2 regions of the Paenibacillus sp. BR1-192 genome follow, and region 2 is predicted to be linked to the other one. Evidence: riboswitches for the same ligand, from Rfam matches in the RefSeq annotation. Region 2 holds a riboswitch; the other holds the start of a gene.
What was found. Region 2 has a riboswitch for cobalamin ahead of P0X86_RS03190 (ribonucleoside-diphosphate reductase subunit alpha). Riboswitches for the same ligand answer to the same signal wherever they lie in the genome.
Positions count from the first base shown of each region.

Region 1: it holds a riboswitch for cobalamin, as region 2 does, so the genes downstream of both, P0X86_RS26120 (ABC transporter substrate-binding protein) here and P0X86_RS03190 (ribonucleoside-diphosphate reductase subunit alpha) in region 2, are expected to answer to the same signal.

Region 1 covers NZ_CP120718.1:5,777,937-5,793,778, forward strand. Annotated here, with positions in the region: gene P0X86_RS26080 (GNAT family N-acetyltransferase) at 1-137, opposite strand, end outside; gene P0X86_RS26085 (M24 family metallopeptidase) at 322-1,410, shown strand; gene P0X86_RS26090 (L-cystine transporter) at 1,543-2,937, opposite strand; gene cobS (adenosylcobinamide-GDP ribazoletransferase) at 3,150-3,971, opposite strand; gene cobU (bifunctional adenosylcobinamide kinase/adenosylcobinamide-phosphate guanylyltransferase) at 3,968-4,546, opposite strand; gene cobT (nicotinate-nucleotide--dimethylbenzimidazole phosphoribosyltransferase) at 4,543-5,613, opposite strand; gene P0X86_RS26110 (ABC transporter ATP-binding protein) at 5,679-6,464, opposite strand; gene P0X86_RS26115 (FecCD family ABC transporter permease) at 6,461-7,507, opposite strand; gene P0X86_RS26120 (ABC transporter substrate-binding protein) at 7,504-8,508, opposite strand; cobalamin riboswitch at 8,765-8,966, opposite strand; gene P0X86_RS26125 (histidine phosphatase family protein) at 9,119-9,853, opposite strand; gene cbiB (adenosylcobinamide-phosphate synthase CbiB) at 9,844-10,821, opposite strand; gene P0X86_RS26135 (adenosylcobinamide amidohydrolase) at 10,818-11,552, opposite strand; gene cobD (threonine-phosphate decarboxylase CobD) at 11,635-12,759, opposite strand; gene lplA (lipoate--protein ligase) at 12,935-13,936, shown strand; gene P0X86_RS26150 (metal-dependent hydrolase) at 14,026-14,736, opposite strand; gene P0X86_RS26155 (DMT family transporter) at 15,024-15,842, shown strand, end outside.
Region 2 covers NZ_CP120718.1:720,635-736,476, forward strand. Annotated here, with positions in the region: gene P0X86_RS03175 (hypothetical protein) at 129-272, shown strand; gene P0X86_RS03180 (GNAT family N-acetyltransferase) at 398-1,339, shown strand; gene P0X86_RS03185 (ribonucleotide-diphosphate reductase subunit beta) at 1,446-2,477, opposite strand; gene P0X86_RS03190 (ribonucleoside-diphosphate reductase subunit alpha) at 3,198-5,531, opposite strand; cobalamin riboswitch at 5,726-5,960, opposite strand; gene P0X86_RS03195 (MTH1187 family thiamine-binding protein) at 6,324-6,629, shown strand; tRNA gene P0X86_RS03200 (tRNA-Thr) at 6,738-6,809, shown strand; gene P0X86_RS03205 (dihydrofolate reductase family protein) at 6,892-7,449, opposite strand; gene P0X86_RS03210 (cupin domain-containing protein) at 8,008-8,553, opposite strand; gene P0X86_RS03215 (arsenic resistance protein) at 8,976-9,938, shown strand; gene P0X86_RS03220 (hypothetical protein) at 10,106-10,201, shown strand; gene P0X86_RS03225 (N-acetylmuramoyl-L-alanine amidase) at 10,660-11,388, shown strand; gene P0X86_RS03230 (hypothetical protein) at 11,644-11,976, opposite strand; gene P0X86_RS03235 (ABC transporter ATP-binding protein) at 12,319-14,064, shown strand; gene P0X86_RS03240 (ABC transporter ATP-binding protein) at 14,061-15,842, shown strand, end outside.

The DNA.
Region 1 (15,842 bases), 2.1 Mb from region 2:
CAGCGTATGCGGCTCTCCACCGTGACCGGCTCCAGATCGGCCGTTACTTTTCTGCTTGAAATCGTTGAATTGTAAATGTCCACAATGGCCGGCAAATCCTCTTTGACGGCATAATCGATACGGTATGGATGCGTCACGATGTTCTACCTCCGAATAGATGTCTTTATTACGAGATCTATTGTACAAGAGGTAACGGAAAAACGCTTCTATTTTCTCAAGCCGCGATTCATTCACGTGGAAAACTTTACTTACGCGATGGAACGCGATACCCTTACATTAACGGCATGATGAACGTTTTGAGTAAAGAAAGGAATGAACAGGATGAACGAACGACTGCAAAGTTTGCTGTTATCCATGAAGGATCAGGGCTGGGATCATGTCCTGGTGACAGACCCCAAGCATGTTTATTATTTGACCGGCTTTGCGAGCGATCCCCATGAGCGCTTTCTCGGCCTGCTCCTCTCCTCCGCCAATGATCCGGTGCTGATCGTGCCGGCATTGGACGCGAACGCGGCCGAGGCCGCTTCAACCGTGAAGAACATTGTCACGCATCAGGATACCGATAACCCTTACCTTTTGCTTAAGGAACAGATTCAAGGCACCGCCGGAACGCTGGCGCTGGAGAAAGATCAGCTGACCGTCTCTCGCTATGAACAACTGCGGCAGCATGTGAACGCGGACCGCATCGAAGATGTCGGCCTTGCGCTGCGGGATCTTCGGATTCGAAAGTCTGCCGAGGAAGTGAAGATCATCAAGAATGCGGTGAGGCTGGTCGAAGAAGTTCTGACGCAAGGCCTGGCCCAGGTAAAAATCGGCGTCAGCGAGCTGGAGCTTGTCGCGGAACTGGAATACTTGATGAAAAAGCTTGGCGCGGACGCGCCCTCCTTCGCCACGATGGTATTATCCGGCCCCAACACCGCCCTGCCTCATGGCGTTCCGGGTGCGCGCCGAATCGAAGCAGGGGATCTGCTCATGTTCGATTTGGGAGTATACGCCGGCGGTTATGCGTCGGATATTACCCGTACCTTTGCGGTAGGCGATCTGAAACCGGAAGCCGTTAACATCTATGAGACGGTTCTTGCTGCGAATCTGGCCGGGATTCAGGCCGTCAAACCCGGCGTGACCTATGGCTCGATCGACCAAGCGGCACGCAAAGTGATTGACGGCGCAGGTTACGGCCATGCCTTCGTACATCGCCTGGGTCACGGGCTTGGCATGGATGTCCACGAATATCCGTCCATTCACGGGTTGAATCAGGACATATTGCAGCCTGGGGCGGTCTTCACCATCGAGCCCGGCATTTACCTGCAGGGCGTCGGCGGCGTGCGAATCGAGGACGATGTCATCGTGACCGGCGATGGCGTCGAGGTGCTGACCTCCTTCCCGAAAGAACTGACCGTCATCGGATAAAGCATGTTCAGCATGAAAAAAAGCCCGAATCACCGTTTCGCTTACGGTATTCGGGCTTTCTCTATTCACGCAGAAGAGCCAATCTTGAAGGCAGAAACACTGCCTGCAAGATGGCTCCCCTGGATGCGTTCATTATGCCTGAACCATATCCAGTTCAATATTGTCGTCGTTATACACGTCTTTATCCACTTCATTCATGACTTTCCCGGTAATCACGCCGGCCGTCATGGAGTCATTCACGTTCAGTGCCGTCCGTCCCATATCGATCAGCGGCTCGACGGAAATCAACAGGCCTGCCAAGGCAACCGGCAGGTTCATCGTGGAGAGCACGATGAGCGATGCGAAGGTAGCTCCGCCTCCGACACCCGCCACGCCGAAGGAACTGATCATAACGACCACGATCAAGGTCAGGATGAACGACCACGACGTCGGATCCACGCCGGCCGTCGGGGCAATCATGACGGCCAGCATGGCAGGATAAATGCCCGCGCAGCCGTTCTGCCCGATCGTGGCGCCAAACGATGCCGAAAGGTTCGCGATGCCTTCCGAGACGCCCAGCTTTTTGTTCTGGGTCTGCACGTTAAGCGGGATCGTAGCCGCGCTGGAACGCGACGTAAAGGCAAAGGTCAGCGTCGGGAACACCTTCTTGACGTACTTGAACGGATTGAACCCGAATATCGCCAGCAGCACCAGATGGATAATGAACATGGCGATCAAGGCCACGTATGAAGCCAGAACGAAATCGATCAGATTCATGATCACCGCAAGATCGGTCGTGGCGATCGTTTTGGCCATCAGCGCCAGAATCCCGTAAGGCGTCAGACGAAGCACCAGCGTCACGATACGCATGACCACGCCGTATACGGCGGAGATCATGTTGCGGAAGGTCTCCGCCTGCTCCTTGTTTTTACGGTCCAACCCGAGCACGGCGATCCCGATGAATGCCGAGAATATGACGACCGCAATCGTCGAAGTTCTTCGTGCTCCCGTCATGTCGGCAAACGGATTGCTCGGAATGAAATCCAGAATCTGCTGCGGCAGCGTACGACCCTCGACATCTCCGAGCCGTTCTTGCAGCAGCGCGCCCTGCTGCTCCTCGGCAGCGCCGCCCTGAATATTGACGGCGGACAAATCGAACGCCAGCGCGGTCGTAATTCCGACAGCGGCGGCTACCGCCGTCGTCAGAAGCAGCACCGTAATGATCATTCCGCTCATTTTGCCCAGGTTTTTTCCGCCCTTCAGCTTCATGATGGCCGATATGATCGACACCATGATCAGCGGAATGACCATCATCTGCAGCAGTCTGACATAACCGTAGCCAACCAGATTAAACCAATCGGTGGATTTCACCACCACATCGGAGGTCGAAGTGTAGATGAGCTGCAGTGCCACTCCGAACAACACACCCAGTCCAAGTCCGGCAAACACGCGTTTGGTAAACGAGTAATGCTTTCTCTGCATCCAGTACAAAATACCGACCAGCAGAATCAGAACAAGGACATTGATGATAACCCAAAGCGTTTCCATCCTAATGATTCCTCCCATTCTATAAATAAGGATATACTGCGTCATCCTCATGTCATAAGTGCGCTAGTATGTATTCATATCCATTTCATAGCCCACTCTAAACATATCATTACCCGTTTGAGAAAATTCCTGTCAAAAACGTTATTTTTCTGTTGACGTGAATTATGTCGACTATGTTGATCGGAATACCACCGCATTGCTCTACTATCATATCATGTAAACTTCAAAAGGAGAACTACCAAAATTAACACAATCGTTTCAATCCATTCATTCAACGCCCCATAGGTATCTCCCGTCAATCCCCCGAGTCTTCGGCTCATCCGTTCGGCCGTCAAACTTCCAACGGCCCAGGCTGCCAACGGGATGACGAGGATTCCTCCGATTCCGATCGCCGCAAGATCCAGTGTGCTTGTCGTGCACCAGAGAAGGCCTATGACGACCAGCGTTAACAGGATCGCGACTATGCCTGCCAGCGACCTCCTTCTAACGGACAGTCCGTGAAACAAAGCTGCCAGCCCCTCGCTTCCCCGTGCCATCGGCCATCGATACATGGCGTGGACCATAAACCAGCGGCTCCAGACCGGAGCGAGCACCAGCAGCCACGCTTCTTGCTTCCATACCCCCTCAGACAAATCCCAAACGGACATGATTAAGGAAGCTTTCAGAAGGAGCAGCAGCATGCAGGCCATGACCCCCATCGCGCCTACCCGGCTATCCTTCATAATTTCAAGCATTCGTTCGCGCGACCGATGGCTCAGCAGCGCATCCGCGCTGTCCATCCAGCCATCGAGATGAAGCCCTCCGGTTAACGCTACCCATGCAGCCAGCAGGATGACGGCAGCAGGAAAGGAAGGCAGCACAAAGCTTAAGCCCAGTCCCAATACGGCAACGATAACACCTATGACTGCCCCTACGAAAGGATAAAAAACGACGCTCCGCTGTTGAACTTCGGGTGTAAAGGGAATTTCCCTCCGCACGGGAAGCCTCGATAAAAATTGAAAAGCGGCCGCAGCCGCTTCGATCATCTTGCTCATATCCGATACTCCCTGCTCTTGATTTCCATTGGAATTCCCGCGGTCACCAGAAATACCTCGTCACAGACCTGGGCCAGTCGTTGATTCATGATCCCTGCCCAGTCGCGATAAATCCGGCCCAGCGGATATTCGGGCACAATCCCTGAACCCACTTCGTTTGTTACCAATATAACCATGCCCGGGTATACCTGAACCGCTCTTGCCAGCCTGCCGATTTGAAGCCCCAGCCGCTCTTCCATGACGGCCGTGCCTTCAGGTTCGGCCTGCAGCAGCACGTTCGTAAGCCACAGCGTCAGGCAATCCACTACCACCGCAGGGGCGTCCGAGGCAGACTGGCCGAGCGTTTCCAGCAATTCGGGCAGAGCGACAGGCTCCTCCACCGTCTGCCAACCATAGGCTCTATCCTGCCTGCGGTCTTGATGAATACGGATCCGTTCCCGCATCTCATCGTCATAGGCTTGCGCAGTCGCTATATATGTACCGGAATCGGCGCGCTTCATGCACAGCTTCTCCGCGAACGAGCTCTTCCCGCTCCTCGCTCCGCCCGTAACCAACACGCTTCCACGATGACTCATACGGCTCCTCCGCTGATGCCGGCGCTCTCAAACGTCGCCATCTCGTTCACGATCCTGCACGCCGCCTCGACCAGATGAAGGCACAGCACACCGCCCGTCCCCTCGCCAAGACGCATGTCCATTTGAAGCATCGGCTGGAGTCCCAGCTCTTTCAGCAGAAGAACATGCGCCTGTTCATGCGAAACATGGGAAGCAATCATATAAGGAAGGGCATCCGGGCAGATCGATTTGGCAACCAACGCCGCGGCACTGGATATGAATCCGTCAATGATGACAGGACATCCATGAGCAGCCGCCACCAGAATCAATCCGGCCAATCCGCCGATTTCGAAGCCCCCGACTTTGGCCAGCACGTCGAGCGGGTCGGCGGCATGAGGCGCATTGACTTGTATCGCCCGTTCCACAACCCGAATCTTATGGTTCAGCCGTTCATCCGTCACGCCGGTTCCTCGTCCCACAACCTCGGATGGCTGCTTGCCGGACAGAACCGAGAAAATAGCCGCGCTTGGTGTCGTGTTCCCGATGCCCATCTCTCCGGTTACGAACATCTGCGTGCCTTGTTTAACCAGCTCTGCCGCCACCTCAGCTCCGGTCACTACGGATTGCAGCGCTTCTTCCCTTGTCATTGCGGGTCCTTTGGCCATATTGGCGGTTCCTCTGCCAATGTTCCGGGACAGGAGCCTCTCATGGGTCAGCTCGGTCGCTACGCCGATATCCACGCAATGAACGTCTGCCCCCGCTTGACGGGCCAGCACGTTAACGGCCGCCCCTCCATTCAGGAAGTTCATCACCATTTGGGGCGTCACCTCGGCCGGAAATGCGCTGATTCCTTCATCACACACCCCATGATCGCCAGCCATGACAACCACGGATGTTTTGGTAAACGAGGGCTTCATTTTCCCCGTGATTCCCGCTAATTGGATCGCCAGCGACTCCAGCTTGCCCAAACTGCCCGGAGGTTTCGTCAACGTATCCAAATAGGCGGCGGTTTCCGCCTGCGCTTCGGCATCCAGCGGTTTAATGTTAGCGGTAATTCCCTTCAAACGACTTGTGAGTGTATCCGTCAATGAAACGGCCTCCTTCCTCTTGCTCCTAAATCTTACAACGCGGCTAAACCTGCGGCAACACCGCTTTAGGACCAGGTGCTGTTCGCCGTTAACAGCACCTGCGGAGCCCCATTCTCGGGATGGATCACGATGGAGGGCTCCACCCGGAAAATCCGTCGGATATACGCTGCCGTCAGCACGTCCTCCGGCTTGCCCGCCCCTGCGATCCGTCCCTGATCCAGAACCAGCAGCTTATCGCAGAATTGAGCCGCCAGATTGAGGTCATGCAGTACGCTGATCACCGTTATGCCGGACGAGTTCCGCCACTCCGCCACCATATCCATGAACTGAAGCTGATAGCGGATATCCAGATAGGTCGTCGGTTCGTCCAGCATCAGCAGCGAAGGCTCCTGGACCATCACCTTGCCCAAAGCGACACGCTGGCGCTGTCCTCCGCTTAACTCGGTAAGCCGGCGCTCCTCCAGGCCGTTCAGATCCAGCTTTCGAATAACGGCCTCGATAAGCGGGGCCGCATCCTTATCCTCACGGCCAAGCCAGTTCAAGAACGGGAATCGCCCCATCTCCAGCACGTCCCGGACGGTAAAATCGGTAGGGTCGAGTCCCTCCTGCTGCAGCACCGCCACGATTCGGGCCAGTGCCTTCCGGTTATAGCGTCCAAGCTCCTTGCCCAGAAGCGTCACGCTTCCTTCCGTAGGACTCTCCACGCCGGATAACAGCTGCATGAGGGTGGACTTGCCGCTGCCGTTCGGTCCGATGATCCCCCACCATTCCCCTTCGGCAATGTGAAGGTCCACCCCGGATAGAATCGACGCCTTGCCATAGGCTTTGCCAAGCCCTTGGGCCGTAATCATGATAACCCCTCCCTGCGCCGTTTTTTGTTCCGGTACAGCAGATAAGCAAAGAACGGAGCGCCTATGAATGCCGTGACCACCCCGAGCGGGATTTCCGTCGGCGCCAAGACAGAGCGTGCTGCCGTATCGCACCAAACCATGAAAATCGCGCCGCCCAGCGCCGACAGGGGAACAATCACGCGGTAATCGGAGCCGGTGATCAGCCGAATCATATGCGGCACTACAAGCCCGACGAACCCGATCACGCCGGAAACCGATACGGCTGCCGCGGCAAGCAGGGTAGCGACGATCAGCACGCTGGTCTTCAGACGATCGACATTCAATCCCATATGAGCGGCCTGCCGTTCCCCGAGCGACAAAATGTTAAGCGCCCGCGACCTGCTCCATAGATATACGAAACCCGCTGCAAAATACGGGAAAAGGATGGCCGTATACGACCATCCGCGCATGCTCAGGCTTCCCATCGTCCAGTACAGGATTTGGTTCACCGTATCTTTGGACATCACCGTCAGAAACGAAACGACGGCGCCCAGAAACGACTGCATCACCACCCCGGACAGGATGAGCCCATGGATCGGCAGTTTTCCTTGATCCCTTGCCAGCAGCAAAACGGCCCATAGGGTGCCTGCTCCGGTCAGAAACGCTACAACCGGCAGTGTATAACCTCCGGCAAAGGAATATTCCATTCCGAAAAAAATCAGGGATGCCGCGCCAAGCGCAGCACCCGAGGACACACCGAGCGTAAACGGATCCGCCAGCGGATTGCGAAGCACGCCTTGAAAGGCGGCTCCGGCCACCGCCAGGGAGGCTCCAACAAGCATCCCGAGCAGGATCCGCGGCAATCTCACCTTCATCAGGATTTGCTCGGAGGAAGCTTCCCAGCCTGGAACGATGGAATCGCCGATTCCCGGCAGCCGGTGCAGCAGCATCGCTCCAATCTCTCTCACAGGCAGGTGAACGGAGCCGATTCCGAGACTGACAACCAAGGTCAGCAGTAAAAGGATCAGGCCGGCCGCACCGAATCCTGCAAGTTTTTTACTCATGGATTCATCAATTCCGGATAAACGGCCTTCGCCACTTCCATCAGTCCTTGCGTCACGCGCGGGCCCGGACGGCTGAGCAGATTGGCATCCACGGAAATGACCTGATCGTTCTTGATGGCTTCGATCTGATCCCAGCCGCCGCGCTCCTTGATCAGCTGATCCAATGTTTTCTTGGTGGCTTCGTCCACCACATCGTCCGTGTACAGAATAACGTCCGGGTTCGCGGCGATGATGTTCTCCTCGCTGATTTCGAACCAGCCTTCCGCATCGCCGGCTGCATTGACGCCGCCAGCTGCGGTAATGATCTCATCCATGAACTCGCCTTTGCCGACGGTCCATCCCGGAGAGAACTCCACGTACACTTTCTTCTTGTCTTCATCCTTCACGGATTTCACGGCTTCCGTAACGGCAGCCAATTCCTGCTTCATCTGATCGACGACCGCTTTCGCCTCGGCTTGACGGTCCGTAATTTGACCGATCAGCTCGATGTTCTCCATCACCGCATCGATGGTTTTCGAATCGTTGACGAACAGCGTAACGCCAAGCTCGCGCAATTTCTCGGCATTCTGGGCATTCATCGAAGCCGCGAATACCACATCGGCGTCGGCTGCGATGATCGCCTCTTCATTCACCTGGAACCCGCCCAGTTTAGGCTTGGATTTGGCCGCTTCGGGGTAATCGTCGTTATCGGATACGCCAACGATCTCCTCATCCAGTCCCAATGCAAACAGTTTTTCCGTCTCGGACGGAGTCAGGGACGCAATCTTGGTCGGCGCTTTCTCAAACGTCATTTCCACGCCCGTTGTATCCTTGACGGTCAGCGGATACGTGGTCTTAAGCTCTTCCGCCGATTCCGCCGGCGCTTCGTTATTCTGCTCTTGCTGCTGTGCCGGCGGCGTCGCATCCTTCGGTGCTGCTTCTTCGCCGCCGCAGCCGATCAAGGCCAGGGCCATCAGTATGGCTACCAGAAGTACGGACCATGTTTTGTTTAATGCTTTCATCTCTTGGAATCCCCCTAAACATAATTGAGAACCTGGCGCAGGCGTGTCTAAATTCCTTTGACCGATCCTTAACTGGTAAGAAACGTTCAATCTTCATACCCTAAGAAGCAAAAATCCCCGACTCCTCGATGACAAGGACTCAGGGATTACGTTTGTATCATAAGGACGCCGGGATAACCGTTCAACGATGGCGCCTTAAACTTCCGTCCGCATGGCTCCATGCGTCCGGTAAACGTAATCCTCTCCTCGAAGGACCGTCTTTCATTCGCTGAGGGCAGGTCTCCTGACTTGCAGGTTGTAACGACTTCTCCGCCTTCCCAAGCGCTAAGGCTCAGTGGCATATGGAAAAGTCCCTGCTTCACAGTGGCGGGACCGTGCCGGACTTGCACCGGCTTCCCTATTAACCCGGCAGAAAACAATAACGCCCTCTGTCCGGGACCCTCGCAAATCATATGAATTTATGGATGATAGGCCAAGCATGGTTTCTCTGCACAAGATTATAGGCGATAAACCATCCCCTTACAACTGAAAGTTTCAGGCGTTTCGATTGCGTCATGACACCGATTTAGCCCGTTATCGCCTATTCCGACCGAAATCATACGTTTTCGTTTTATTCGCTTAACCGTACGCCCCGCCAGCTCGCTCCGTCCCATGTCAGCTGCAGCTTGAGAACCTCGCCCGGCATAACCGACGTCGCCCAGAATTCCGTATCCGGCACGGTAGCCGCTGCCATCTCCCGAATAACGCCGCCGTGGGTGACCACAAGCACGTCAACTCCTTCAGCGAGCGTTCCTCGGCCATCATCACCACGCCTGGCCTCTGCCTCTGCCTCTGCCTGCGAAAGGGGATCCGGAGCTTCCTCCATATGCAATAATTCCTTCACATCCAAATGCAATCCCGACAAAAAGGCCTGGACGCGGGAACCGAAAGCTTCCCAGCTCTCCCCGCTGGGCGGCGTAACTTCCGCAGGGTTATCGATCCAGCGCCGGTAGAGGGAATCCGTCTTCAACTCCTCGTAGGTCTTTCCTTCCCAATCCCCGAAATCCAGTTCGCGCAGCCGCGGGTCATATCGTACGCCCGGCATAAACTGGCCCAATATGTCATCATCAGGAACAGCACCCCTTTTTGAATCCGATAAGATCACATTGAGCGTCTGCCGGCAGCGGAGGAGATCGCTGCAATAGATCCGGACAAAATGCCTGCAGCGAAGTTCCTCCCGCAGCGGGAGGAGCTGTTCCCTTCCCTCAGCCAGAATTCCCTGATCCTCATGGCCGAGATAACGGCGCTCCTCGTTCCACAACGTGCGGCCGTGACGCACCAGATGCAGGCTGATCCTCATATCCATAGGCTTCCTCCTGCCGCGGCAGCAAGTCCGATCACCGCGGTGCCCAGCATCGTAAACAAAACCGATACGCCCACAAGCAGACGGTTTGTCACCCGGATATCCTCCGCTTCGAGCGGTCGGTCGGGGTCCCCCATGTAAGCCCGGAACGAGATCACGCCTTGGTACGAATTTTCGCCTCCCAGGCGAATCCCCAGGGCACCGGCTACGGCCGATTCCGGGAAGCCGCTGTTCGGACTGGGATGCTTACGCGCATCTCGTTTAACCATCTTGATCGCTTGTTTCCACTGCAGCGAGAACATCGCCGCCGCGATGGTCAACAGCCCGGCGGTCAGGCGTGCCGGTATCCAATTGGCGAGATCGTCGAGCCGGGCGGAGGCCCAGCCTACATGCAGGTACTTCTCGTTTTTATAACCGACCATGGAATCCAGCGTATTCACGGCGCGGTAGGCCAACGCAAGCGGCGCCCCTCCGATCAGGGCAAAAAACAGCGGAGCGATGACCGCGTCCACGATATTTTCCGCAACCGTCTCCACCGTCCCCCGCACAATTTCCCGCTCATCCAGATGAGCGGTGTCCCTCCCGACCACCATGCTGAGCGCTTGCCTGGCCTCGGCGATATTCCCGGAACGAAGATGGCCGTAGACCTCCAATCCTGCCTCGCGCAGCCCCTTGATCGCAATCGTAGTCGCAATGAGGACGATCTCCGCACCCCAGGCAAGCCAAGGATGAATCGCTTGGCACAGCTCCAGCAGCAGCCATGCCAGCACGAAGGAGCCGCCGGCCACGATCACCGGCAGCAATATCCCCGCCCGCTTCAGTCCCTGAGCGGAAGTCGTCCGCTGGCGAATCCATCCTTCGACCCGGCGGATCGCCTTCCCCATGCCGATAACGGGATGCGGCAGCCATCTCGGATCTCCGATCAGCAGGTCCAGCGCCACCGCCGCCCATATGACCCATACGGCGGTCATATCCGATCTTCTCTTTCGGCGGCGATGCTCTCCGTGACGCTGTCGTAGACAAGACGTCCGATCATGCCGCCCAGATCGGTCGCGGTTCCGGCATAATGATGGTTCACGCCAAAGGCTGTATTGCCGCTGACCGCAAGGACCATCGCATCCGTCGTCGTCCCCGTGGCGGCGGCTCCGGTTTCATGATCCTTCACCCCCAGGTCATGCAGCGCCGCGGCTTTCGCTTCGGCTGCCGTCAGCATGGCGTTCACCATGCAAGCCGGCGTCAGCCTTCCGTCCACCACCAGCACGACATTAATCGTGCCAGGCTGGTAAGCCGCGAAGGTCGTGCGTCTCGACCCGGCGCGGGCAGCATTGCCCACGCCCGCGGTAGTACAGCATAGAACGGAAGCTTGCTCGCCCCGAGCCTCCCGAATGGAGGCATATTTCAGTTTTACCGCCGTCATCAATCCTGCCGTGGAATCGGCCGGATAGCCGTGCCCAGCCATAAAGCTAACCATATCGTTTATCGGATCGCTGCAATCGTAATGCTTGTCGACATAACGGTTCACGATATGGTCCAAATGCAGAAAACCGCCACCGTATATGGCGCTGCTTATGGACGCAGCCGGACTCGGAAGCGAGATCCGAATATGCGGATGCTGCTGCTCCGAATCCAAGGACACGATGGCTCCTGGCCATGCATCCGAGTTATATGGACGATTGCTGCCTTTCAGAAAAGGTACTGCCATGTTTTTTTCTCTCCCTGCTCCTTAAATATCTGAACCAACTGTACCTGTAGCGTTCTTCATATGGATCTGCTGCTAGAAATCCCTAAGTCGCGTCAGCAGAAGGATTTCCAAGGACCTCCGCGGTTATCGCCAGCAGTCTGTCGTTAGATCCGGCATCCTTAACGGCTAACCGGATGTGGCGCTCACCGAGGCCCGGGTACATGGCGCAGCTGCGGACGAGCACGCCCCGCCTGCCCATTTCCTGCTGGAACGTCCCTGCATTCCAAGGCCGCGGAAGCTCCATCAGCAGAAAATTGGCCTCCCCCGGCGTAACGTCAAGCCCCAGCGCTCGTAAACCATGTATCAGCTTCTCGCGTTCCACGCGAATCAATTGCAGCGTGTCCAGTTCATATTCCCTGCCGCTGCCAAGACAAGCCTCTCCCGCAAGCAGCGCCAGTCCATTGACGCTCCACGTCACCTGTTTGCCTGCCATGGCGCGTATCACGTCGGGGTGGGCAACCGTAAACCCGAGCCGCAGGCCCGGTATCGCATAAAACTTGGTCATCGACCGGACAATGATCGTCCGCGGATAGTCCTGCAGTTCCGGCATCAACGTCTGTCTGTCCTCCGGCGGAATGAAATCGATGAAGGCCTCATCCAGCACCAGCCAGGTCCCTTCTTGCTCAGCGCATGCCGCCAGCTCGCGAATATCCTCCAGGCTGTACTGAACCCCGTTCGGATTGTTCGGCTGTCCCACAAATACGAGATCCGTGCAGGCGATCAGCTCCATCATATCCGCCTTGTCCGCACGCCAATCCCGCTCCGGCTCCCCGCACACGGAGCGGATGTCCGAACCAAATTTCAAGGACAATTCCCGGTATTCGGAAAAACAAGGATCGACCACGCCGACCGTTCGGGGCTGCAGGCCCAGCAGCAGCAGTGCCATGCATTCTGCAGCTCCATTTCCGACAAGAATGCACCGGGCATCGGTGTCCAATTCCTCTGCAAGCAGCCTCTTGAATTCGCGGTGCCCCGGATCCGGATAACGAATCACCGCGCTCATCCCTTCCTCTAACGCTGCCATGACCCCTTGGGGCGGTCCTAGCGGGTTAATATTCGCGCTGTAATCCAGAAAAGCCGAGGCTGCCCTTCCATATGCAGCCGCCGCCGTCTCCACGTCCCCGCCGTGTCCGTACACCTCGATCAAAGGTTGGTTATTATCGCTCATAAGGGTTCCTCCCGTTCCATGCCCATGGCTCTTGCAAGCCCTGCCGTTATGTAATGCCATCATTATGTCGCTACCGTCCCTGACTCGTCAACATGGAATGCTTTGTCTCTGCCTTCAAATTGGTTTACAATAGTCTGGAAGCACCACATTTTGAATTGTGACGACGGAGGATGCTATGCTATTTATCGATAATCAGGGGATTCACGACCCATCCATCAACCTAGCAATTGAAGAATATGCGCTTAAGCACTTGTCCATGGACGAGAGCTACCTTCTCTTTTATATCAACAAGCCTTCCATCATCATCGGAAAGCATCAGAATACGATCGAAGAGATCAACCAGGAATACGTTCGCGACAACAACATCCAGGTTGTGCGCCGGCTGTCCGGCGGCGGAGCCGTGTACCACGATCTCGGCAACCTGAATTTCAGCTTCATTACGAAGGACGACGGCCAGTCGTTCCACAACTTCCTGAAGTTCACGCAGCCGGTCATCGACTTCCTGCAAAAGATGGGCGTGCCAGCCGAGCTCAGCGGCCGGAATGACCTGCAGGTCGGCGAGAAGAAAATTTCGGGGAACGCTCAGTTCTCGACGCGGGGACGCATGTTCAGCCACGGCACGCTCATGTTCGATCTGAATCTGGATGACGTGCAGGCCTCGCTGAATGCCAATCCGGAAAAGTTCAAATCCAAGAGCACCAAGTCCGTGCGCAGCCGCGTAGCGAACATCAAGGAGCTGCTTGGCACCGACATGACCATTGAACAGTTCCGCGCGGAGCTGCTTCGCTCGATCTTCGGGATGGAACCGGATCAAGTACCGCAATACGTGCTTCAGGAGAAGGATTGGGAGATCATCAACCAGATTTCGAAGGAACGCTACCAGAATTGGGATTGGAACTACGGGCTGTCCCCTGAGAGCAACGTAAAGCATGCGAGGAAGTTCCCGGTGGGCATCATCGATATCCGCATGGATATCCGTGAAGGGCATATCGGAGAGATTAAAATTTACGGCGATTTCTTCGGCGTCGGCGATGTTGCGGATATCGAGAATCTGCTTCGCGGCAAACGGTACGAAGAAACGGCGGTGCGCACCGCGCTATCCGGCATCGACGTCAAGCATTACTTCGGCAACCTCGAGCTCGACGATCTGATCGGCCTCATCTTTCTTGAGGAATAGATCCGGCTGAAATCTAAATAAGCCTCTCGCCCCGTATGCATTGCATAAGGGCGGGAGGCTTTTTCATTGTAAAACTGCATATCCCGGATTTAAGAAGCCATAAACACGTACCAAACAAGGGCCAGCGTCAGCACAATGCAGGCATTCTCTACCGTGCGTCCCCATTTGCTTCCGGTGCTCATGATCTTCAGCTTGATTCTCCATTTGAACGGAGGAAGCGGACGGATTCCGCGGTTGGTCAGCGCATCTGCGAGCAAATGAATCGAGTAGGATAAACCGCCGGCAAACCATAGGCTTTCCCCGCCGATCTTGCCCTGTGACGCAAAATACAGCAAGCCCGTCCATCCGGCTGCGGCATAGACGGTATGGGTTAACCCCCGATGGGTCACCAAGGAGCCTGCAATCAGCACGCTGCCTGCGATCGTATTCCATGGGCTGAAGCCCTGCCCGAAGGAAATCAGTCCCAAGCCGATCAGGAACATGACGACATGGCGCAGCGTCCGGCTCGGCAGGTACGAAACAACCCCGATCAGCCCGGCCAGGGCGATATTCCAAGGCGCATACTCCTTGCCGTAGAATACGACGAATATGGCGGCGCCAATCATCGCCAGCTGTAGAATTCGCAGCAGCCCGGAAGGAATCGCCTTGCGCACCAGCAGGGAGTTGGGCTCGTCGATGTCGGGAAGCAGCGAGCTGACCAAAGCCACTGCCGCGGCAGGCAGCGTGACAGGCACTCCGCTCATGCCCATGACGGATAACGTGACCCCTGTGCTGATAATCAAATGAGCTCTGCCCATCATGATGACATTCTTCCTTTCTAAGCTCAATGCTGACTATGGAATCGATGGATCGCTTGCCGATCTCCACGTCCGATAGCCCAGGGTCATGAGAATATACGTTCGGTTCATTAGTATAGCAAAATCATCCTCTTTTTGTCTACCCCTTCCACTTTTGCAGGCTTAAAAATGGTTGTCCGATCCGCTCATATGGGATACAATTTGATCACTTGCCCATGGCTTACGCCCGGGGACGAAAGTACGGGAAGCTGCAATTTGAGTTTCGCATCATCGGAAAGGATGACTACCTAGTGAATCGCTCACGTATCGCCGACATCAGCCTGCTTCTGGTGGCCATGATGTGGGGCTCCACGTTCCTCATCGTTCAGTATGCGGTGCGCGTCCTCCCGCCTATGGCCTTTAATTCGGCCCGCTTTCTGGGAGCGGCCCTGCTCCTCGCATTGATCATCACCCTCTTTTACCGGAATCAGTGGAAGCTAATATCCGGCAGGATGCTGCTGCATGCTTGCCTGCTCGGTCTTTTTTTGTTTATCGGCTATGCCTTTCAAACGGTGGGCCTTCTGTACACGACCACGTCCAATGCAGGTTTCATTACCGGCTTGTCCGTCGTGCTGGTGCCTTTCATATCGTACGCGCTGTTAAAGCACTCCATCTCCAGATTCACTTGGATCAGCGCCTTGCTTGCTGCAGCGGGCCTGTACCTGCTCACCTTCGCCGGATCCGGCATGAGCCTGAACAAGGGCGATGTGCTCGTATTCGTTTGCGCCATCGGTTTTGCGCTCCATATCGGTTATACGGGCGTTTATGCCGGCCGATATCCCTCCCTGCTGCTGGCAGCGCTCCAGATGGCCGTCGTTGGGGTATTCAGCCTGATAGCTTCCGCTTTAACCGAACATGTGGGCCATGCAGCGGATCTGATGGAGAAGCTGACCGAGCCGAACGTGCTGTGGGCGCTCGCTGTATCCATCGGCCCTACCAGCGCATTCGCCTTCTGGATCCAAACCGTCTGCCAAAAATACACGACGCCGTCCAGGGTAGCCATCATCTATGCAACGGAGCCCGTATTCGCGGCACTGACGGGAATTCTGTTTGCCGGAGAACGGCTTACG
Region 2 (15,842 bases):
ATGCAGAATCATGTATCCTATGGGTAATCGAGACGATGGAATTAGCGAGCCATAAGGCAAGCTACTTGTTATGAACATAGATGGTAGAAATCTTGGAAGTGCACGAGTCAGAAAGGAGGAGTATTCACATGAAAAAAAGATCATTGGCGTCGTTGTCCAAAGGCATGGGATACTCCACCGCTGTTTTCTTTGATCGGTCCGATGACGGGAGAAGTCTGTCCAAAATCGGATATTCGGCGATCAAGGATCCTTCATGCTATTCACTAAAATGAGGGAGCAGTGGAATTAAAAACACCACAGGTCGCTGGCTTGTGGTTGCATAGATCGGCATGTACACCACAGGTGCGCTGTGGTGTTTTTTGCGTTTCTAATGATACGAGCAAAGGAGAGGTAGACCATGTTCATGCAAGGTAAACAAATCTATGTCAAGTCGGTAGAGGAATCGGATGCGGAAGCGCTATGGAAGCTCGAGGTGGATAACCGGGATTTTTTTCAACGGTTCACGGGCTTAAGGGACGACGAATTCTATACCCTTGAGGGACAACTCGAACGGATTCGCAAGGCCCGGGAATCCAGCAAGGCGGATCAGGCGTATCTCTATATGATTGGACTGCGGGATACCGAAACGATCATCGGGGAGATCATGCTGACGGAAGTGGTACGGGGGAATTTGCAGAGCTGCTGGATCGGTTATTTTCTGAACCGGGACCATAACGGTAAGGGGTACATGACCGAGGCCGTTCAAATGGTGGTGAGGTTTGCCTTTCAGGAATTGAAGTTTCACCGGATTGAAGCGGGCGTGATGCCGCACAACCTAGGCTCGATCCGAGTGCTCCTGAAGGCCGGCTTCCATAAAGAAGGCATCGCCAGGAAAAACGTGAAGATTAACGGGAAGTGGGAGGACCATCAGACACTGGCTATGTTGAATGAAGCCGATGAGGAGGTCCCGTCCCCGATTCAGCGGTACAATCCGTCCGTCATCGCCCCGCCGATCGGTCCGTATACCCATGTAACCAAGGTTGCGAGAGGGGCTGAGCTGTTGGTATTCTCCGGCCAGGTGGGGACCGACAGGGAGGGGAGCCTGCCGGCCGATAGGAAGGAGCAAGTAGAGAACACCTTGGCCAATATTCAGCGGGTATTGGCCGCGGAAGCCATGTCGGCGGATCATATCGTCAAAATCAACATTTGGGCGGTTCAGGAGGTCGACTGGGATCATTTCCACCGGGAATGGGAGAAATTCCACGGGGGAAAGGCGCCGTCCATGACGATGACCTACGTGCCGGCGCTGGCGATGCCGTCCCTTCAGGTGGAGATCGAGGTATGGGCAGCGAGGGGGTAACGCTTAATGTAGAGGAGCGGATTGCAGCCGTCTTATATAAGGCATAAAAAAACCTCCGGGATCCTGTTTAGGGGACCTCGGAGGTTTTGTGTATATGGAAGGAAACTTATAGATCGTCAAAGCCGTTGTCGTCGCCCACTTTGCCGTAGTTACGGGATTTGGCTTCGAAGAAGTCGGTTTTCGTTGCGTTGAGGGCTTCGTCGGAGAAAGGCTTGATCCATGGCATGCAGTTGACGTCCACGCCTTCGTAAGCTTTTTCCAGACCCATCATGGTGATGCGACGGTTCGCGATGTACTTGATGTAATCGCTCAACTCGTTCAGATCGATGCCGCGCACATTGCTGAGCGTGTAGTGGGCCCAGTTGGTTTCGAGCTCGACGGCACGGTCAATGGTGCGGTAGAGGTAGTCGATGTTCTCTTTGGTGTTCAGCTCAGGGAAATCCTTGAGCAGCTGCTTGAACACTTCGGCGAAGAAGTAGCAGTGCTGGTTCTCGTCACGCTGAATATAGGAGATCATCTGGCTGGTTGCCATCATCTTCTGGTCACGGGCCAGGTTGTAGAAGAAGGCAAACGTGCTGTAGAAGAAAATCCCTTCCAGGATCAGGTCGGCGACCATGGCTTCGAAGAAGGATTGCGGCGACGGATTGTCGCGGAAATTCTGGTAAATGTTCGAGATGAACTGGTTGCGCTCCAGAAGTACCGGATCATGCTTCCAGTATTCGAAGATTTCCTTCTGCTCCTGCTCCGACACGATGGAGGAAAGCACGTAGGAATAGGATTGGTTGTGAACCACCTCTTGCTGACCGATGATGGCCGAGATGGCTTCGAGCGACGAGTCGGTGAAGTAACGCTTGACGTCGCCGACAAACATCGTCTGCATGGAATCGAGCACAGCCAGCAGGGAGATGTTGATTTTGAAGGTGCGCTGCTCTTCAGGGTCCAGGCGCGGGAACTGCTGCGCATCCTTGGACATCGGGATTTCATCCGCGATCCAGTGGTTCAGCAGCAGAACCTTGTACAATTTATACATATGAGGCATCCGAATGTCGTTCCAGTTCAGGATCCCGGAGCATTCACCTTCAATGACGCGAGTGGAGCGGTTGGGTGCTTCGGTGTTAAATATCTTTTGCATTTGCATGCCGATTTTCTCTCCTTGTATTTCATAATAGGGCGGCGCATAGGCGAAGCCTGAGGGAAACCTCCCAGCATATTCATGGGACGGGTATCCACACCGGGACGGGTATCCATCTCCAGCCGCTGTTGTCCGCCCTTTGCCTGAATGTATTTTAAAGGTTGCAAAGGGCTCCCAAAGGCGGACGTAAACTCTTCCGATTGGATACCCTTACCCTTGTAGTCTTTTAGTTAGAAAGCTTATTCCCGCCTGCTATGCGAGAACCCCCGCACGCAGCCGCTCGATGTTTGTATTGAACCAAGCTTCCAGCGATTCCCGAAGGGAAAGCGCTCCTAGCAAGATGTAACTCAACAAATCGCATGAAGTAACTCAGAAGTCCCGCACCGCATGAGAAGCGATTCCCAAAGGGAGAGCGATCCCAGCAGGTGTAACTCAATAAATCGCGCGAAGTAACTCAATGGTCTCCGCACCGAATGAGAAGCGATTCCCAAGGGGAGAGCGATCCCAGCAGACAGTAACTCAACAAATCGCACGAAGCAACTCAGAAGTCCCCGCGCCGCATTCCAGCGTTCCCGCAGGGAGAAAGCGCTCCTAGCCACTAAAGCAACTTAAGAAGCGCCTCATTCACATCCAACCCACCTTGCGGGTGTCCAGAGGGCAGAGCCCTTGGGGCCCTCCCTTGGAAGGGAGGGTTTGGGTGGGTTCGATAAAGGTTAATCTAAACTCTTAGCTTGCGCACGACTCACACTCTTCAATCGTCAGCGCGCGGCTGCGTACATAGTACGTGGATTTGATGCCGGCTTTCCAGGCATGCAGGTGCAGCTCCAGGAATTCCGAAGCCCGGATATCAGGGCGGACGTACAGGTTAAAGCTTTGCGCTTGGTCAACGTGACGCTGACGGGCGGCAGCCATTTTGATGGACCAATGCTGGTCGATCAAGAAAGCCGTTTTATAGTACCAGATCGTTTTCTCGGACAGATCCGGAGCAGGGTTCGCCACTTTATAAGTGGTTTTTTCTTCATAAGACAGAAGCTCGTACAATGGATCGATGCTCGCCGTGGAGCCCGCGATGATCGAAGTGGAGCCGTTCGGCGCGATGGCAAACAGCCATGCGTTACGGACGCCGTTCGCTTGCACTTCCTGCTGCAATTCACGCCACTGTTCGGTGGTCACGAACTTGCCTTCATGCTCGCCGTCGGTATAACCGCGGAACGTGAAGTACTCGCCGCTCTCCCAGTCGGAGCCTTTGAATTTCGGGTAGTGGCCTTTTTCCTTGGCCAACTCCATGCTGGATTTGACGAGCAGGTAGTTGATGTGTTCGTACAGATTGTCATTATAGGCAACGGCTTCGTCGGATTCCCAGCGGATGCCTTCCAGCGCCAGCAAGTGGTGCAGACCGAAGGTGCCGAGACCGACCGCGCGATATTGGCTGTTGGTGTATTGAGCTTGCAGAACTTCAATATTGTTAATGTCGATGACGTTATCCAGCATGCGAACCTGGATCGGAACGAGACGCTCCAGCACACCGGCAGGTACGGCACGAGCCAAGTGGATGGAGTTCAGGTTGCAGACAACGAAATCGCCAGGGATTTTGGAAATCACGATCCGGGTTTGGCCGTCTTTCGTAACCAGCTCCTCTTGCTCAACGACCGTCGGAGATTGGTTCTGCATGATCTCCGTGCACAGGTTGGAAGAGTAGATCATGCCATGAGCCGAGTTCGGGTTTGCACGGTTGACCGTGTCGCGGTAGAACATGTACGGCGTACCCGTTTCAAGCTGGGATTTCATGATGCGCTTCATAATGTCGATAGCTTGTACCGTAATGCGCGGCAGCAGCGGGTTTGCTACGGCTTCCGCGTATTTTTGGCGGAATTCGCCTTCGCCTTGAGTATGGTCATAGAAGTCCTCCAGACCTAGCGGACGGCCGTTCTCGTCTTTCCAGCCCATGATTTTCTTCACTTCATGCGGACAGAACAGGCTCCACTCTTCACGAGCTTCTACAGCCTCCATGAACAGGTCGGGCAGGCATACGCCATGGAACACGTCATGCGCTCTCATGCGCTCGTCGCCGTTGTTCAGCTTCAGATCCAGGAAGGACAGGATGTCTTTGTGGAACACGTCCAAGTACACCGCGATGGCGCCTTTACGGGTTCCCAATTGGTCCACGCTAACAGCGGTGTTGTTCAGCTGGCGAATCCAAGGGATAACGCCGGAGCTGGTGTTCTTGTGTCCGCGGATATCGGAGCCGCGTGCGCGGACTTTGCCGAGGTATACCCCGATGCCGCCGCCCATTTTGCTGAGACGGGCGATGTCCGTATTGGAATCGAAGATTCCTTCCAGGGAGTCGTCCACGGTATCGATGAAGCAGCTGGACAGCTGGCCGGCTACTTTTTTACCTGCATTGGACATGGTCGGCGTAGCCGCCGTCATGTACAGGTTACTCATGGCCCAGTAGGCTTCCTTGACAAGGTCAAGACGCTTGTCGGCAGGCTCGTTATGCATGAGGAACATCGCGATGACCATGTAGCGTTCTTGCGGAAGTTCCATGACGCGACCGTCAAAGTCGTTTGCCAGGTAACGCTCAGCCAGCGTCAACAGACCGATGTAGTCAAACAGGAGATCGCGGCTTGGATCGATGCATTCGCCGAGTTCTTCGATTTGTTCTTTGGTGTAGCTGGTCAGAAGGTCCTCGCGATAGATGCCTTTTTGCACAAGCTCCGTAATGAGCGGGTAGAAGGCACCGTATGGTTCTTCCGGGTATGCTTTGTATCGGCGGTTGGTAGCCGCTTTTTTATATAAAGAGGTCAGAAACGAACGCGCAGCTGCAAACTTCCAATTCGGCTCCTCTTTGGTTACAAGCTCAAGGGCGGACATCGTGAAGGCGCTGCTGATTTCTTCGCCGGTAACCTGCTCACCGCGCAATTTGGCATTGACGCCGCGAAGCAGACGCTCCTTATCGAGCATGTCCAATCCTTTCAGAGTCCGGTCGGCATAGACGGAGAGGCGAATTTCATCAAAGGCGAGCTGACGGTTGTTCGGTTTAACTACGAGCTGGGGCATGAATAAATTCCTCGCTTTCTTCGGGGGAAATATGAAAAAGGACATCAAAAAAACATTTTCTAAAACCCGCGGGCAGGCTTGAAAATGTCCGTGCGCTGTGATTCGGAAATGACGTTTGACATAAGCCCTTGAACGGGCATGATGTTATGTACAGACGCAAGTTTAACGAACACTTACCTAAAGCCCCGTAGGTTGGTGTCTGCTGCATATAGGCAGGTCTCTGACTCGGGCTTCTGCCTCACGACGGTGCCTCCCGAAAACCTTGATCCGATTCTTCGGCGGCTATGCCGTATGAGGATGGCTGAAAAATAATGATGAACAGCCTAAGAGCCCTTACAGTGGCGGGACCGTGATGGATTTACACCATGCTTCCCTATTAAGCCGGACTGCCTTATGGGTTGATCCGGCACCTATATACACTATATTTGGTTGTTGTTAATCTAATTTAACCCAATATATTGTGTTTGTAAACCATATTCTTAAAATTGAACGCAAAAAGAATTATAGCAAACGAGCGGTCATTGTGCCAGTTAAGAAACTGTCAAAAGGCGATAAGATTTCCTGGATTGTGACCAAATGCGACCTTTTCTGCGCAGATACCGCGTATATTCTCGTTTTGACAAAATAGGATATTACCGTATGGATGAGGCGGGAAGGATACACTATATCTTGTGTGAAGCTAAAACTGAAGGGCTTTGATATGGCGGACCGAAATTGGTATGATATCCGTATCCGGAATTGGAAAATGGAAGAGCATCGCATGATTGAGATATGACGAGGGAGGTTGTTCAGATGGCAATAGCAGAGGTAACGGTGATTCCGATCGGAACCGCAACCACGAGTTTAAGCGCTTATGTCGCCGAGATGCAGCGAATATTGAAACAGCAGGAAGGGATTTCCTATGAGCTGACATCGATGAGCACGATCATCGAGGGAGAGCTTAACATGATCTGGCGGGCGATTGAGGCTTTGCATGAAGCGCCTTTTCTGTCCGGGGCAAAGCGCGTATCGACTTCCGTTAAAATTGACGACCGCAGGGATCAGGTCTCCTCGAGCAAACAGAAGATTCAATCCGTGCAGGAGAAATTAGGCGGGTAATGCCGCCAAATTCGGTGGATATTCCCGTTAGAATAGGGCTTGCATTTTGCTGCCGAAGTATTATAATAATTTTTGTTGTTTCGTGAGGAATGTCATCGAACCACATGTGCTGGTGTAGCTCAGGGGTAGAGCAACGCACTCGTAATGCGTAGGTCGGGGGTTCAATTCCCTTCACCAGCATCTTCATAAAGTCAATAACGGCGCGGTTTTCCGTCATTCGGGAACCGGGCCGTTATTTGTACGTGTTGGCGAATGCGCAATATTATTCGTTCCCATCAAAATGATAAATTAGTTGCACAACGCCTGAGGAGAACGTTCTTGTATTCACCATTTTTAAATTCAACCTCTGTTTTATATCCACAAACAGCGGTTTTCCTTCTCCCAAAACGACAGGGTGAACGGATAATCGATATTCATCAACAAGTCCCAAATTGATAAAAGTCGTAATAAGACTTGCCCCTCCGTACAGCCAGATGTCTTTACCAGGCTTATTCTTTAATTTATTTACTTCTTCAAGAATGCGATCATTTATGAATATTGCTTTATGATCAGTCCCCTTTTGCGTCCTGGAAAACACATACTTTTCTTTACTATGGACCAATTCCCAAAACTCTTTTTCAGAATCCGCATGTCCAATTTCCGGAGTGAATTGTCCCCATAAATCATAGCTTTTTCTTCCATACAAAATGGTATCGATTTGATTTAAAAAATGATTAAACCCCATTTCAGAGTCCATAATGCACCAATCAACTTCACCATGTTTTCCTTCAATAAAACCATCCAAAGTAACCGCTAAATCTAAAATTATTCTTCGTGCCATGATTTATTGCTCCTTTCGTTACGTTAATCTACCATCCAGTATAGACCTCAAATACGTCACCTTATGTCATAAAACGCTAACCTCGTTAAAATGATTTTATGTAAACGGAAGTCGTTCCCTCCTGGAGCGGTTTTTTTTATTTCTTCGAAGGAGCGTGATATGATATGAAATAAATTGATGGAATGGTTGGTACAGAAGGTGAATGCAACTTTTTCTTGAGGTGATATTATGGGCGATAGACCATTTAAAGCTTTGAGATATATATTCACGTGGATAGCCTTTATTTTTGTTATATGCGTTTGGTTCAGTTCTCACAAAACGTTATATTTAGGGTTTGTAACGCTGTCTGTAAGTGCCGGATACCTAATGCACATTGTAGGAGTGAAAAGAGGGGAAAGTGAAGATAGCAAACTGTTCTTATCCATCATTTCGTGTTGTTTATGTTTTTTAGTCTTGTTATATATTTTTAGTATAACACTTTAGCCCGCCAGCATTAAGCTGACGGGCTTCAGTTTTCTAACGGCATATAAATTAGCAAAATCCTAAGAATAACAAATTCTAATCAGCAGACATGGCCTCTGCTTTTGTTTCGTGGACCGTGCCAAATGGATGCTCTGGAGGGGCATATATCACATATACTTTTAGCGGTACGCTGCCCATATTGGTTACATTGTGCCATTTTCCAGCAGGTATCATGATGGCATAGCCATCATAGGCCATTTGTTGAAAATCTAAATTATGTTTGCTATCGCCCATTTGAACAAGTCCTTGACCTTGTTCAATGCGTATGAATTGGTCGGTTGTGGGGTGGACCTCTAATCCAATGTCATCTCCAACAGGAATGCTCATTAGGGTCACTTGTAAGTGCTCCCCTGTCCATAAAGCGGTTCGGTACGTATTGTTCTGTTTCGCAGCTTGATCAATATTCAGTACAAGTGGTCCTCGCCCATAATCCGTTATTTGAATATCTTCATCATCACGATTCCAACGGGCATCATACCAACTGAAATAATGAGGATTCAAGTTATGAAGCCGGTTGTAATCGTTCCAGTATTGATATCTCGGATCAAACACTTGATAAGGGTAACATGGATCGCGGTACATGTTCATTCTCCTTTTATCGTTTCATCATTTTCCGATTATCCTATGCTGCTGCCTAATTAAACGATTCGAAAATGGGCTAGGGCCTATAACTTAAGACAAGCGGTAAGCTAAGACATGGATATCGTCTTGGACTGCCCCTTTCAGATTAAACCTCTTATAAATGGCGCTATCAATCATAGGTGATAGTATTAGACCTAATAAGATAAAAATAAAAAGTTTGGTACGAAATTGAACGCAAAGATGCCGCTATAAGAAGAATAATCAACGTTAGGAACCCTTTCTGATATGGGTGTGCATATTCTCTAAGAGCTAAATAGGGTATATGCAATGGCTGATAGCAGCGCGGCCCCCCAAAAGCGGTATTTGGCAGTGCCGTGCTGGTCCCGTGATATAATTCGGATAAAAAAGTGGAGCGTGGACAGATGCTTAGACTGGAGAGTGTAGAGAAGAATCAAATAGGCGTTTATGCAGCAGCCTTGATATTAGGTGCAGTAATGGGCTTATTAAGTCCCGCCATAGGCATGTTTGTTGAGCCTGCCATATCATTCATGATTGCCATTCTTCTTTTCAGCATGTTTTGTCAAATTCCATTCCTTAAGCTGAGGGAGGCTTTATCCAACGGGCGTTTTATAGGAGCTTTATTGCTTGTGAATTTTGTTCTGACACCGGTTCTCGTCTTTATTCTAACCTTGGTATTTCCTCAACCGGCTCCCGTTTTACTTGGTGTTTGCCTTGTGCTTCTGACGCCATGCATTGATTATGTTATTGTTTTTACACAGTTAGGGAAAGGGAATGAGCGATTGATTCTTGCGTCCACACCTATCCTTTTTGTAGTACAAATGATTATGCTTCCGTTTTACTTGTGGCTTTTCCTTGGCTCGGTAGCAGCAGAAATGGTCAAGGTGGGCCCATTTGTGGAGGCATTTATCTTCTTGATTATCGTCCCGTTGCTTCTTGCTTTGGCTGCACAGTTCTGGGCCAAGAAAAGTGCCAAGGGTTCAAAATCGTTGCAATTAACCGCATGGCTCCCAGTACCCTTTATGGCAATCGTTCTTTTTGTAGTCATTGCTTCACAAATCGGGAGGGTGTATGAAGATCTTAGCGTTATCATAGCGGTTATTCCCATTTATGTTCTATTCCATATCATGACGCCGTTTATTTCACGGGCGTCTTCGGCGTTTTTTCGAATCGGACCCAAGGATGGGAGAGCGCTTATATTTAGTGCAGGGACACGGAATTCATTAGTCGTTCTTCCTTTAGCACTTACCCTGCCTGAGGAAATGGCTACGATTGCAGCAGCGGTAATCGTCACTCAAACCGTGATAGAGCTAATTGCCGAGCTTGTTTATATACGTATCGTGCCAAATTTGATTTACCGGGATTGAAAATAAGTTACCGCCTGACTGAACAGGAAATATCGTCGCCGAGTGACATTTGGATCGCTGGCAGAGGCTGGCGGGGGTATTTTTTGTCTATGAGCAGTACATGCGCCCTGACACTTCATGAAATTTTGAATACGTTATATCGTATCGTAAGCAAAGGAGGGAATCTCATGGGCGAAGTTGGATACGGCGGGTATAACTCTGTCGGAGCGATTCTTGTTCTCTTCATCTTGTTGGTCATCATTACTGCTTCTTTCTGGGTATAATTTCGTTTCTTTCGCGTAACAAAAAGCCCTGCCGACTCATGTCGGCAGGGCTTTTTAAATCCTAAAGGGATGAAAGTACAAATCCAGACATATAACCCGTCTCCGATCGGTTAGAATAGAAGTAACACGGATGAAATCACCGCCTAGCCAAACATGAAGGCAATCTCCGGGAAAGTTCCATTGTATGCATAATATCAGGGATTCCGGATGAAATGAAGCTTGGGCCTGGGGGACAAGAGGTCAGCTCAAAACCGTAACCGGGCCATTCGATATAGGCTCCAGCAAACACCGACCGTACCCTATTGGAGTATCTTATATATTATACTCGTCCTTGCAGTAGGATCTATAGTTGCCTTGCCTAGTAAACGTGGAAGTATGAGCGGAAGGAAGGGACGCGGCCCACTTCGCTGTATTTAGCCACCAGGCTATTTAACAACCTACAAAGGCGGTGAATGATCGTGAAAAAGGTTTGGATTGACGCAGGACATGGCGGAAAGGATGCCGGAGCCACCGGAAACGGGCTGCAGGAAAAGGATATCGTATTAGCGTTGTCCCTAGCCGTGAAAAAACGATTGGAAGCCGAATACGACGGCGTTCAGGTATTCCTCTCCCGATCTTCCGACGTGTTTCTGGAATTGGCGGAACGGACCGATAAGGCAAACGCTGCCGGTGCCGATGTCCTGGTAAGCATCCACTGTAACGCAGGCGGCGGTGCAGGGGGCTTCGAGTCATATCGATATACCTCCGCAAGCCCTGGTTCGGTAAAACTCCAGAATGTTATTCATTCGGAGGTCATGAGCGCGATTACATCCTACGGGGCAAGTGATCGAGGACAGAAGGCGGCTAACCTGCATATGGTCCGTGAATCTAAAATGCCTGCGGTGTTGACCGAGAACCTGTTTATCGATGTGGCAGCGGATGCAGCCAAGCTGAAACGGCCGGACGTGCTGGACGCTCTGGCGAGAGGCCATGTCAACGGCATTGCCAAATACCTGGGACTTCAGAAGAAAGAGGGGGCTGCTGCGGTGAGCGATAAGGTCAATGTCATTGTAAACGGTAAGCAGATCGAAGATGGCAAGCTGGAGAATGGCGTGACCTATGTACCGCTCCGGGCCATCGGTGAGGCATTAGGCGCCAAGGTGGGATGGGATAACAAGACCAAGACGGCTACGGTGACGACCGAATAGACTCGAGTCCGGTGGCTTTTAGATGAAGTGCCTTCCTCGCCGTGTCTTGATGTAGATGCACAAGGACGCGTTCATGTTGAACAATTTATGTCTCTTTAATCGTAATTTAAGCTTCCCTTAATATTTGGGGCATAAGATAAAAGCACCCCTTTTAAAAAAATATATCAGAAGCCCCTCTAACATCGGTTAGAGGGGCTTCTTTGGTTGTCTTCCCTTATTAGAGGAAAGACCCGGGGTACGGTACTGATGGAATATTTACAATCCCAGCCATTTCGTAATATAAGCGGATACGGCTAATTCCTGAAAATCCTGCCAGCTGCGAAATGGGGTATGCTCAACGATAAACGGGTTAATCGTGCGACCTTGTATGAATTCGTCAAAATCTTCATCGGTGCTTCCCTCATATCCAGCGGCCTTCAGCAAGTGATCGATGGAAGAAAACTTCGTATGTCTTTGAATAAATGATTCCGAGAACAGTTCTTCCACGGGCACCTCTTGTTTCATGTCCGAGAGCCTTGCGGCATTTTCGCGAATTTCTGATAGCTTCTCTTCATCCAGTCCGTCTAATCCACTGATCCCAGTATTCATTATGCCCACCTCCAAAAAGTTGCACGTCACTCTATTATACATATACGAGTATGCTGAATTATCGGATTCGCTTTTTTTTGAAGCGGGTATTGACTCGCTAGATTTATATAGGAAGAAAAGACGGAAGAGGCTCCTTCAATTGTATATAATCGCAGAGAGGCCGTGCAGTTGTGCGGTTTATTCTTTATGCACTTAAGAATAAACGATCATCACATTATAATTATTCTTTACCTAGGAATGATCGGGGTTTTCATGTAGACTGGTAATGATTTACTGCCGGGCATGCCTGTGTTTGGGGGATGACGGTCCGTACATACTTGCTTGCATATGGGGGTGGGCACTGTGCCCAAAAAAGAAAAGGTATCCATGTCATGGCTGCTGCGGTATTTGAAGCCGGTAAAAGGACGGCTGATCCTGCTGCTGGCCATGCTGCTGACGTCGACCGGCTTGCAGCTGCTGAATCCGCAGATTGTCAAACGCTTTATCGACACGGCAGCCGGCGGAGGCGTGATAGCCACGCTGATCCAGCTTGCGGGATTATTCCTGGTCGTGGCTGTGTTGAACCAGCTGATTACCGTAGCTGTCAGTTATCTGGGGAATGATATTTCATGGCGCGCGACGAACCGGCTCCGCGGCGATCTTTTGAAGCATTGCTTACGGCTGGATATGCGGTTTCATAATGTGAAAACGCCCGGCGAGATGATTGAGCGGATTGACGGAGACGTGACGAATATCTCGAATTTCTTTGCGATGTTCATCGTGCAGGTGATCGGCAGCTTCGTGCTGCTTGCCGGCATATTGGGATTCATGTTTACGGTCAATTTGCCCATCGCGATCGTGATGACGGTGTTCACGCTGCTGTCCATTCTGTTCATGGTGTTCATCCGGAATATGGGCGTCAATTCCTCCAAGAACGAACGGGAAGCCAGCGCTTCGCTGTTCGGATTGATTGAGGAACGCATCGCCGGCATCGAGGATGTTCAGGCGAACGGCAACGTGCCGTACGTCATGAACCGGTTTCACCGCTTGATGCGCAGCGTGTTCCTGAAGGGGAGAAAAGCCTGGATGCTCCGCGTCGTACCCTGGAACACCACGGTGATCCTGTTTGCCCTAGCGGTTACCGCAGTCCTGTTACTGGGGGTACGCTATTATTTGATCGATGAAATTACGCTGGGAACCCTGTTCCTGATCTATCAATATACGCAGATGTTAAACGATCCGATCGAGATGCTGGGCGACCAAGTGCAGGAGTTCCAGAAAGCGAAATCCGGCATGCTGCGTTCCAGAGAGCTGCTGTCCAACAAGAGCGAGATCGTGGACGGGGAGCAGGAAGAGCTGCCCGAAGGCGCGCTCGGTTTGGAGTTTGAGGGCGTCAACTTCAGTTACAACGCGGATAAACCGGTATTAAAGGACATTAACTTCGAAGTGAAGCCGGGTGAACGCCTGGGGATCATCGGACGTACCGGCAGCGGGAAGTCGAGTCTCAGCCGCATTCTGCTTCGGCTGTATAACATCGACAGCGGGGTCATCCGCGTCGGAGGCACGGATATCACGAAGCTGAAGCTGCCGGCGCTTTACCGCCGGGTGGGGATGGTTACGCAGGATGTGCAGCTGTTCGACGGCTCGCTGCGCGACAACCTGACGCTGTTCGATCATGGCGTGTCGGACGAATTCATCCTGGAAACGACGGAGCGTCTCGGGCTTCGGCAGTGGATCGATGCGCAGCCGGAAGGTCTGGATACGCATCTGACCACAGGCGGGGCCTCGTTGTCCGCCGGGGAAGCGCAGCTGTTTGCGTTAACCCGGGTATTTTTGACGCAGCCGAGCCTGGTGATTCTGGATGAACCCTCTTCCCGCTTGGACGCCGCAACGGAGACCATGCTGCAGGCAGCCGTCGATCAGCTGATGAGCAGTTGTACGGGCATCATCATCGCGCATCGGCTGGCTACCCTGGAGCAGGTGGATAAAATCATGGTGCTGGGTGACGGACGAATTCTGGAATTCGGCGCACGGGAAGCACTTGCGTTAGATCCGGCATCGCATTATGCGAGACTGCTGAGCACAGGCAGAGAGGAGGAGCTGGCGTGACCATCACGGGTTTTATAGGGCGGCTGTTTCGATTTAGGCCCTCATTATTTTTAATCAACGGTTTATTGTGGTGCATCTTTCATTCGCTGCCGTTATTGATCGGGCTCGGAATGCAGTGGTTTTTCGACCGGGCCACATCGAATTCCACGGATTATGTATGGCTGGCCGTTCCTTTGATTTTTATTGCCGTTGTAAGGGTCGCGCGGGTGGGGACGTTCTTTGCAGCCTTCTATCAATGGGTAACGTATATTTATCATATCCAGGCTATCTTGCGCACCAACATGCTGGCGGGGATCATGCGCTGGCCGGGACGGAATTTGCCGGCTTCTCCAGGGGAGGCGATGAGTCGCTTCCGCGATGACGTGGATGAAGTGGTGGAATACGTGGAGTCCTGGGTGGATTTTTGGGGACGCCTTGTTTTTGCGCTCGTATCCGTTGTCATCATGGCAAGCATTAACTGGAAAATCATGCTGGTGGCCGTGCTGCCGCTCGTGGTGGTCACGCTCCTGAACAATTTATCCGGCAACCGCGCACGGCGTTACGGCCTGAAGAACCGGGAAGCTACGGGGCGCATCACCAGCTTCATTGCCGAAACCTTCGGCGCGGTTCAAGCATTGAAGCTCGGGCAGGCCGAAGATCATGTCCATGAACGCTTCACGAAGCTGAATGAGGACCGCCGGCAGGCAGCGCTGAAGGATAATCTGTTCAAACAATGGATGCGGTCCCTGAACCAGCATGTGCTGAGCATTTGTACGGGGCTGATCCTGTTGATGTGCGCAACCGAGATGCAGGCCGGACATTTCACCGTCGGTGATTTTGCGTTGTTTACGACGTACCTGGCCAATATCGGGTTCAGCATTTCCTTATTCGGATATATGGTGTTCCAGCACAAACGGCTGAAGGTTTCCTTTGACCGTATGCGCTCGCTGTTCCGCCCCGGCGAGGAGGACCGGATTATTGAGGCGAGGGAAACGTATCTGAACGAAGATCCTCCGGAACTGCCTCTCATTCGCAGGGAGCCGGGGGAGAAGCTCAAAGAGCTGGAGGTAAAGAATTTATCCTATCATTATCCGAATTCGGAGAATGGGATATCGAATATTAACCTCCGCCTGGAGCGCGGCAAGTTTCTGGTGGTGACCGGCCGAATCGGGGCCGGGAAATCGACGCTTGTCCGGACCCTGCTGGGGCTGCTGCCCAAGCAGGCGGGCACGATTCGCTGGAACGGGGAAGAAGTCGATCCGGCTACCTTCCTGATGCCCCCTCGGGCGGCTTATACCCCGCAGGTTCCAAGGCTGTTCAGCGATCCTTTGAGAGAGAACATCGTGCAAGGGAAGAAAGAGCGGGCCGAGGAAGCGCTGGAACGGGCCGTCCGGCTGGCCGTCATGGAGAAGGACATCGAGAATCTGGATCAAGGGCTGGAGACGTTTGTCGGCCCGAGAGGCGTCATGCTGTCGGGGGGACAGATCCAGCGCGCGGCCACGGCGCGCATGCTGATGACCGGCGCGGATCTGTACATCTTCGACGATCTGTCCAGCGCGCTGGACGTGGAGACGGAGCAGCTGGTATGGGAGGGAATGTTCAAGGAGCGTGACGTCACCTGCATTGCAGTATCGCACCGCAGGGCGGCTCTGTCCAAGGCCGATCATATCATCGTCATGAAGGATGGACGGATCGAAGCGGAGGGAAGCTTGGCGGAGCTGCTCGCCACGAGCGAAGAGATGCAGCTGTTATGGCAGGGTCAGTCCACGACCGAGACCGAGGCCGCGGTAGCGGATGAA